2 regions of the Lysinibacillus sp. BSL11 genome follow, and region 2 is predicted to be linked to the other one. Evidence: predicted binding sites of a transcription regulator. Region 2 holds the regulator's gene; the other holds the start of a gene.
The links. The regulator CtsR, encoded in region 2, represses protease genes until heat stress. The targets are predictions, from matches to a motif close to ATGGTCAATAAAGGTCAAACA.

Region 1 (3,413 bases), on a different contig from region 2:
GTTTAATCAATTGCTCCACATACTTCCAGGCAATCGCAGTAAAATGTTTAGTAGATAATGCATGGAAGAAAATGATATCATCCATTCTGTTTAAAAGCTCAGGTTTAAAATGTTGTCGTAGGGCTGTCATAACTAAGTCCTCCACAGCAGCATCATTTTCCTTTGCCTCCATTAAATAACTAGAGCCGATATTCGAAGTTAAAATGACTACTGTATTTGTAAAATTCACCATTCGTCCCTGACTATCTGTAATGCGCCCATCATCTAAAATTTGCAATAAAATGTTCGCCACATCAGGATGAGCTTTTTCAATCTCATCTAGTAGCACCACAGAATAAGGATTTCGGCGAACTGCTTCCGTTAGTTGTCCACCTTCCTCATAGCCCACATAGCCTGGAGGAGCCCCAACAAGTCGAGACACACTATGTTTCTCCATGTATTCACTCATATCAATACGAATAAAGTGATCCTCTGAATCAAATAATTGTGCAGCAAGTGCCTTGGCAAGTTCTGTTTTACCTACACCAGTTGGACCTAAAAATAAAAAGCTACCAATAGGTCGGTGTGGATCTTTGATACCTGCTCGTGCACGCCATACCGCTTCTGTCACTAATTGAACTGCTTTATCTTGTCCAACCACACGTTCATGTAATGTATCCTTTAAACGTAATAGTTTTTCACGCTCACCCTCTACTAATTTTGTTACAGGGATTCCTGTCCAACGTGAAACAATTGCAGCAATTTCATCTGCTGTTACCTCTTCACGTAAAATACGAGATTCTGCACCGTTCTCTAATTCCTTTTCAAGGACCTGAATGTCTTTTTCAAGTGTCGGAATTTTACCATGACGTAATTCAGCAGCTTTATTTAAATCATATTTACTTTCTGCCTCATCTAGATCACGACGATATTTATCCAATGTTTCACGTTTTTTCTGAATATCGTGTAGCTTTTCTTTTTCGGCTTCCCATTGTTGACGCATGCCCTCAGAGGATTCTTTTAACTTTGTTAATTCTTCACGTAATTGCTCCAAACGTTTTTTACTTGCCTCGTCCTTTTCCTTACGCAATGCCTGTTCCTCAATTTCAAGCTGCATAATACGACGTGTGACTGCGTCTAACTCCTGTGGCATTGAATCAATTTCTGTACGAATCATTGCACAAGCCTCATCAATTAAATCAATGGCCTTATCAGGTAAAAATCGTTCTGTAATATAGCGGTTGGATAGTTCTGCTGCCGCAACAATTGCTCTGTCATGAATACGTACGGCATGATGTAATTCAAAGCGTTCTTTTAAACCACGTAAAATGGATACTGTATCCTCTATAGATGGCTCACGCACTAGTACTTGCTGGAATCGACGTTCTAAGGCAGGATCCTTTTCAATGTACATACGATATTCGTCTAATGTAGTAGCACCAATACAGTGTAATTCACCACGTGCTAGCATAGGTTTTAGCATATTTCCTGCATCCATAGCGCCATCTGTTTTCCCTGCACCTACGATCGTATGAATTTCATCAATAAATAGAATGATTTGTCCTTCTGATTCTTTTACTTCTTTTAGCACACCTTTTAAGCGTTCTTCAAATTGTCCACGATAACTTGCACCAGCGATTAACGCACTCATATCTAATTCATATAATACGCATTCTTTCAAGCCTTCTGGTACATCACCTTTTACAATACGCTGCGCTAAACCTTCCACAATCGCCGTTTTACCAACTCCTGGTTCACCGATTAATACAGGATTATTTTTCGTTTTACGTGTTAAAATACGAATTACATTTCGAATTTCTTCATCACGCCCAATCACAGGGTCCATCTTGCCATTTTTTACTTCTTCAATTAAATTGCGGCCAAATTGTTCTAATGGTTTTTTATTGTCTGTTTGTTGAAATTGCATAGCTAGCACTCCTTTGTTTTCATATTTCTCATTATTTATATACCCACTCTTGTTTATATGAAAAAAGTTTGACCTTTTTTGACTAACTTTATTTTACATCACTCGACAAAGCTTAGCAAAGGAATCGCCCTAAAAATTTTTCACTTATTATGGAAGTTTACGTTATAATAATGATATGTTTCTGTGTTTTAGTATCGAAATCCACTATCCTTTTGTAATAATCGCCATTTATTACAAAAAGAAAGCGATGTGTTGGAGATATGGTTTTAATGGATAATATGTTTGAAAAAATTAAAGATCTTTTTCAAAACCACGGTGTTTTTATCAAAGTGAATAAAGGAAATAAAATTTTTCTAGAGGGTGAGCGGGCAAAAGAAATTTATTACATCCAATCAGGTGTTATTTCGATTAGCCAAGAATCCGAGACGGGCAAGGAATTAACCATTCGCATTTGTGGCCATGACAACATAATAGGAGAAGGTTCGTTATTTTGTAATCTTGTCTATAATTCAATGACTGCCAAAGTTTTAGAACCCTCTACGTTATATGTTTTGAGTCGTAAATCTTTGGAGCATTTACTAGAAGAGCAGCCGACTGTTATGGTGGAATACATGAAGTGGCTACAAACAGAAAACTTAAAGCATCAGAGTCGTTTGCGCGATTTAGTGTTAAACGGTAAAAAAGGTGCTCTATTTTCAACGCTCATTCGACTGTCCAATACGTATGGTAAACCTGTAGAAAATGACGCGATTTTTATTGATTTTCAGCTAACAAATACAGAAATTGCAAATTTGTGTGCGACAAGTCGGGAAATGATTAATCGTATGCTGAATGATTTAAAAAAACATGAGATTATCACTTTTGATAAAGGATTTATTACCATTCATGATTTACAATTTTTAAAAAATGAAATTGCCTGTGAAAATTGTCCATTACAAATATGCCGTATCGATTAGTTTCGTTACAAGCAAAAACCCTGCTTATTTTTCAATAAGCAGGGTTTTAAATAATCCATTTTAACTTAACGTACGCCCAATGCCATTTTTGCATAGCGTGACATTTTATCTTTCGACCAAGGTGGATTCCATACAATATTAACATTTGTACTTTTCACTTCTGGAAGTTCACCTAACGCCGTATTCACTTGATCCACAATGACTGGACCAAGTGGACAACCCATAGATGTTAGTGTCATCGTAACAGTTGCAACACCTTCATCATCTAATTCCACATCATATACTAAACCTAAGTTGACGATATCAATGCCAAGCTCAGGGTCAATTACGTTTTCTAAAGCACCTAACATGCTATCTTTCATATCCTGATCCATTCGTATTTCTCCTTCCATCATAGTGTTAACCTTATCATAGCAGATGCACCCTGTTATGCCAAATGCTGTGCAAGCCATGCTGTAGCTGCTAGCATACCGTCACGTGGTACAGCATGTCCAGCCCTTTTGTTCACCATGAACTTTAAATATTCAGGGTTTGCTTCATAGTATTCCCGT
Region 2 (3,413 bases):
CACTTGTTAAAATCCTTGCATGTGTAAGTGTGCCTAAAGCTCGATATACGCGATCTTCTAGCGCAAGCTCTGCCTTTTCCATTAATTTACCTCTTGCATGTCGCTCTTTTTGAATAATCTTTTCAGCGACACTTTGTATATCTGCTAATATATCTTCCTCTGTCTTCCCAAGTGTAATTTGGTTAGAGACTTGATAAACATTCCCTAAATTTTCGCTTCCTTCACCATATATACCTCTTACAGTCATTCCTAAGCGTGTCATGGCATTTATAATTTGATTCATTTGCCCAGTTAATGTAAGAGCGGGTAAATGCATCATGACGGATGCTCGTAGCCCCGTACCAATATTCGTTGGACAGCTTGTTAAATAACCAAAAGTATCTCGAAAAGCATATGGTAATACTTTCTCTAGGATACGATCAATCTTATTTGCTTGTTCATAGGCACTTTGAAGTTGAAAACTTGCTGTCATACATTGAATGCGTAAATGATCCTCTTCATTCACCATAATGCTAACGGATTCATCTTCAGAGAGTAGTATAGAGCCCACTTGCTCTTTTTTAGCCAGTTGCGGGCTAATCAAATGCTTTTCTACAAGAATTTGACGCTGTAAAGGGGTTAAATCCTTTATAGCAAAATAAGCATAATCATTTTGAAGCGTTGGGCTATCGCTGATTGCATGTGTAACGGCCTGTTCCACTTGCAGTGCCTCATTTTCTGAAAATGCTAATGGAAAACGATAGCCATCTAAATTTCGTGCAAGGCGGATCCGTGTACTAATGACGATATCTGAGTAATCATCTTTGATATGCATCCATGTTGGTGTCGCACGCTCTAAAAATGATTCAATCATCATGTCACATCACCACCTTCAAATTGTAGATGCTTCTCTAGCTCTTTGACTTCATCACGTAGCTTCGCCGCTTCTTCAAACTTTTCTTCATCTACGGCGGATTTCATACGCTTGCGGATATCCTCTATTTGCTTTTTAATAACATACACATTACTGCGAGCACCAGGCATTTTACCAATGTGTTGTGGACCTGCCTGAATACGATTAAAAAGCTTTGGCAAATGATCTCCAAATGTGTCATAACAGCTTGGGCACCCGAATTTTCCTTCTTTTAAAAATTGCTTATACGAAAATCCACATTGTGGGCATGTTTGCTGCTGTGGTTGTACCTGTTGTTTTTCCCCCACCTTTTGCCATGTAGGAGAGCCAAACCAGTTAGACAATAACTGTTGAATAGATACTGGCTCTTGTTTAAACTCTGCATGAAATGGATGGAATTGTGAGGCGCAGACGTCACAATAATGATGCTCTACTTTTTGCCCACTTTGAACTTGTGTTACTGTAACTGTCGCATTACGTTGTTTACAATGTTCGCATATCATTTCCATCACCTCACTATTTTTGTTGTTCATATTTTATTGTTGTCAGCATTGCTCGCAATATTTTTGATCGAATGACATCTCTTAATGGGAGATGCAAGTCGATCGTGGAGCGATCAATTGCTGCTAACATTAATTTCGCTTCTCGCTTGGAAATTACCTGCTCATCAATGAGTCGATAAACCAAATCTTCTGCCATCGTTTGTGATGCCCCACCTTCAATTTGCCTGAGAACATCGTCGATCAAATCAATCTGTGAATTCGCGCGGACACGTAAAATTCGAATGTATCCACCACCACCACGTTTGCTCTCAACAAGGTAACCCCGCTCGGCAGTAAATCTTGTATTAATAACATAATTTATTTGTGATGGTACACATTGAAATTTATCAGCAATTTCACTACGTTTAATTTCAATATGCCCTTCCCCACCTAATTCAAGTACTTGCTTTAAGTAACCCTCTATGATGTCTGATATATTACGCATTTTAGGAATACACCTCGCTTGCTTCACTGACTTTGACTATCTTTGACTTTCTTTGAGTATATTATACAAAACGCTTGAAAAAAATTGCAATGATTTCGCCCATAGAAAAGTGGAAAGTCTTGAAAATGGCTTTTTAATAAACGAAAAAGGCACTTTTCGATCATTTGTTTACGGTTTAATAATTTCCTCATACACCTAATGTACCCTTATTCGTCATAGAAAAAACGCAAGCATATGCAACTAGCATATACTTGCGTCTATGAAAATTATACCCAGCGACCAACAATTGGATAACGCCAAGGTTCATCAGACAATGCTTTTACGATACCGATAATCGGTACCACAAATAGCATAATGCCGAAAATGATTAAAAATGGTAAGCCAATAAGGACAAAGCTTAAAACAACAGAGATAGCAATTAAAACACCCATGACAATTTGGAATAGCAGTGCTTGAATAGAAATTGCCTTTATTTCCTCATCCGAACTAATTAAAAAGAAAATAATGGGCACTAACCATGGCGCAAAAAATGCACTTGCGTGTATGATTACTTTAGACCATTTAGACTCCATATATATCAACCCTTTCTTTGAACTTTATTCTATGTTTTATGTACTACTATTTACGGAACTATACCCGCAATAGTTTCACATTAAGAAGGATTTTTTAAAATTTTTTTGAAAGGCTGTGAGGAGCGTTGGAATTTAACAACACATTAGCAAATGAATATGAAAAGGGTATTCGCCGTACATTGCCTAGTTATGATACCATGCTACGTTTAATACAAACTTTTTATCATTCTAGGCTATCAGAAAATGCTAACATGTTAGTCGTGGGAGCAGGGAGTGGCAATGAAATTATACAGCTTGCAGAAGGAAGACCTCACTGGTCATTTACTGGCATTGATCCATCAGAATCCATGCTTACTATAGCTAAAGAGCGTTTGCTCACTCTACCAAATAATATGTCATTCCATCAGGCTACAATACTAGATGCTTCGCTGTCCTCTACTCAGTATGATGCAGCAAGTTGTGTTCTCGTCTTGCATTTTATTCACGATTATAAAGAAAAGCTAGAAACAATAAAAGCAATAGCAAGATATTTGAAACCTGGAGCACCGTTTGTCCTTGTTTCAAAATATGGTCAGCTAGGATCTTTAGAAACAGAACTACAATTTGATTTATGGCGTTCTTATTGGCTACAGCATACTAGACTTTCTTTATCCGAAGTAGCAGAGATGGAAAAATCCATTCGTTCCCTTTCTTTTATGAGTGAAGAGGAAATTTTAACACTTTTACAAAGTGCGGGCTTTACTAAACCTTCTAGATTTTTTGCCACTACTTTGTTCGGTGGTTGGGTATGCTTTAAAGAGGATCGCTAACTATTTTGTAGTAAATAATTTGAGGTGAAAACCGTGATAAGCACCATCGGCATTACAAAGCAGCAACAATTGTTAAAGGATTTTCCATTAGAAGAGATACATCAGCAAGAATTTGAATGGTATTGGGTTGATTTTAATTGTCCTACAGCGGAG

Region 1: a site for CtsR is predicted at 1,972-1,992, ahead of RCJ95_RS11520 (ATP-dependent Clp protease ATP-binding subunit). Genes of this name have one in related genera too.

What each region holds. Positions count from the first base shown of each region.
Region 1 is NZ_JAVGCX010000008.1:144,748-148,160, forward strand. Features, by position in the region: gene RCJ95_RS11520 (ATP-dependent Clp protease ATP-binding subunit) at 1-1,906, opposite strand, end outside; gene RCJ95_RS11525 (Crp/Fnr family transcriptional regulator) at 2,176-2,862, shown strand; gene RCJ95_RS11530 (metal-sulfur cluster assembly factor) at 2,928-3,236, opposite strand; gene RCJ95_RS11535 (prolyl oligopeptidase family serine peptidase) at 3,290-3,413, opposite strand, start outside.
Region 2 is NZ_JAVGCX010000006.1:66,844-70,256, forward strand. Features, by position in the region: gene RCJ95_RS08590 (protein arginine kinase) at 1-856, opposite strand, end outside; gene RCJ95_RS08595 (UvrB/UvrC motif-containing protein) at 853-1,395, opposite strand; gene RCJ95_RS08600 (CtsR family transcriptional regulator) at 1,409-1,879, opposite strand; gene RCJ95_RS08605 (DUF4870 domain-containing protein) at 2,146-2,451, opposite strand; gene RCJ95_RS08610 (class I SAM-dependent methyltransferase) at 2,577-3,260, shown strand; gene corA (magnesium/cobalt transporter CorA) at 3,294-3,413, shown strand, end outside.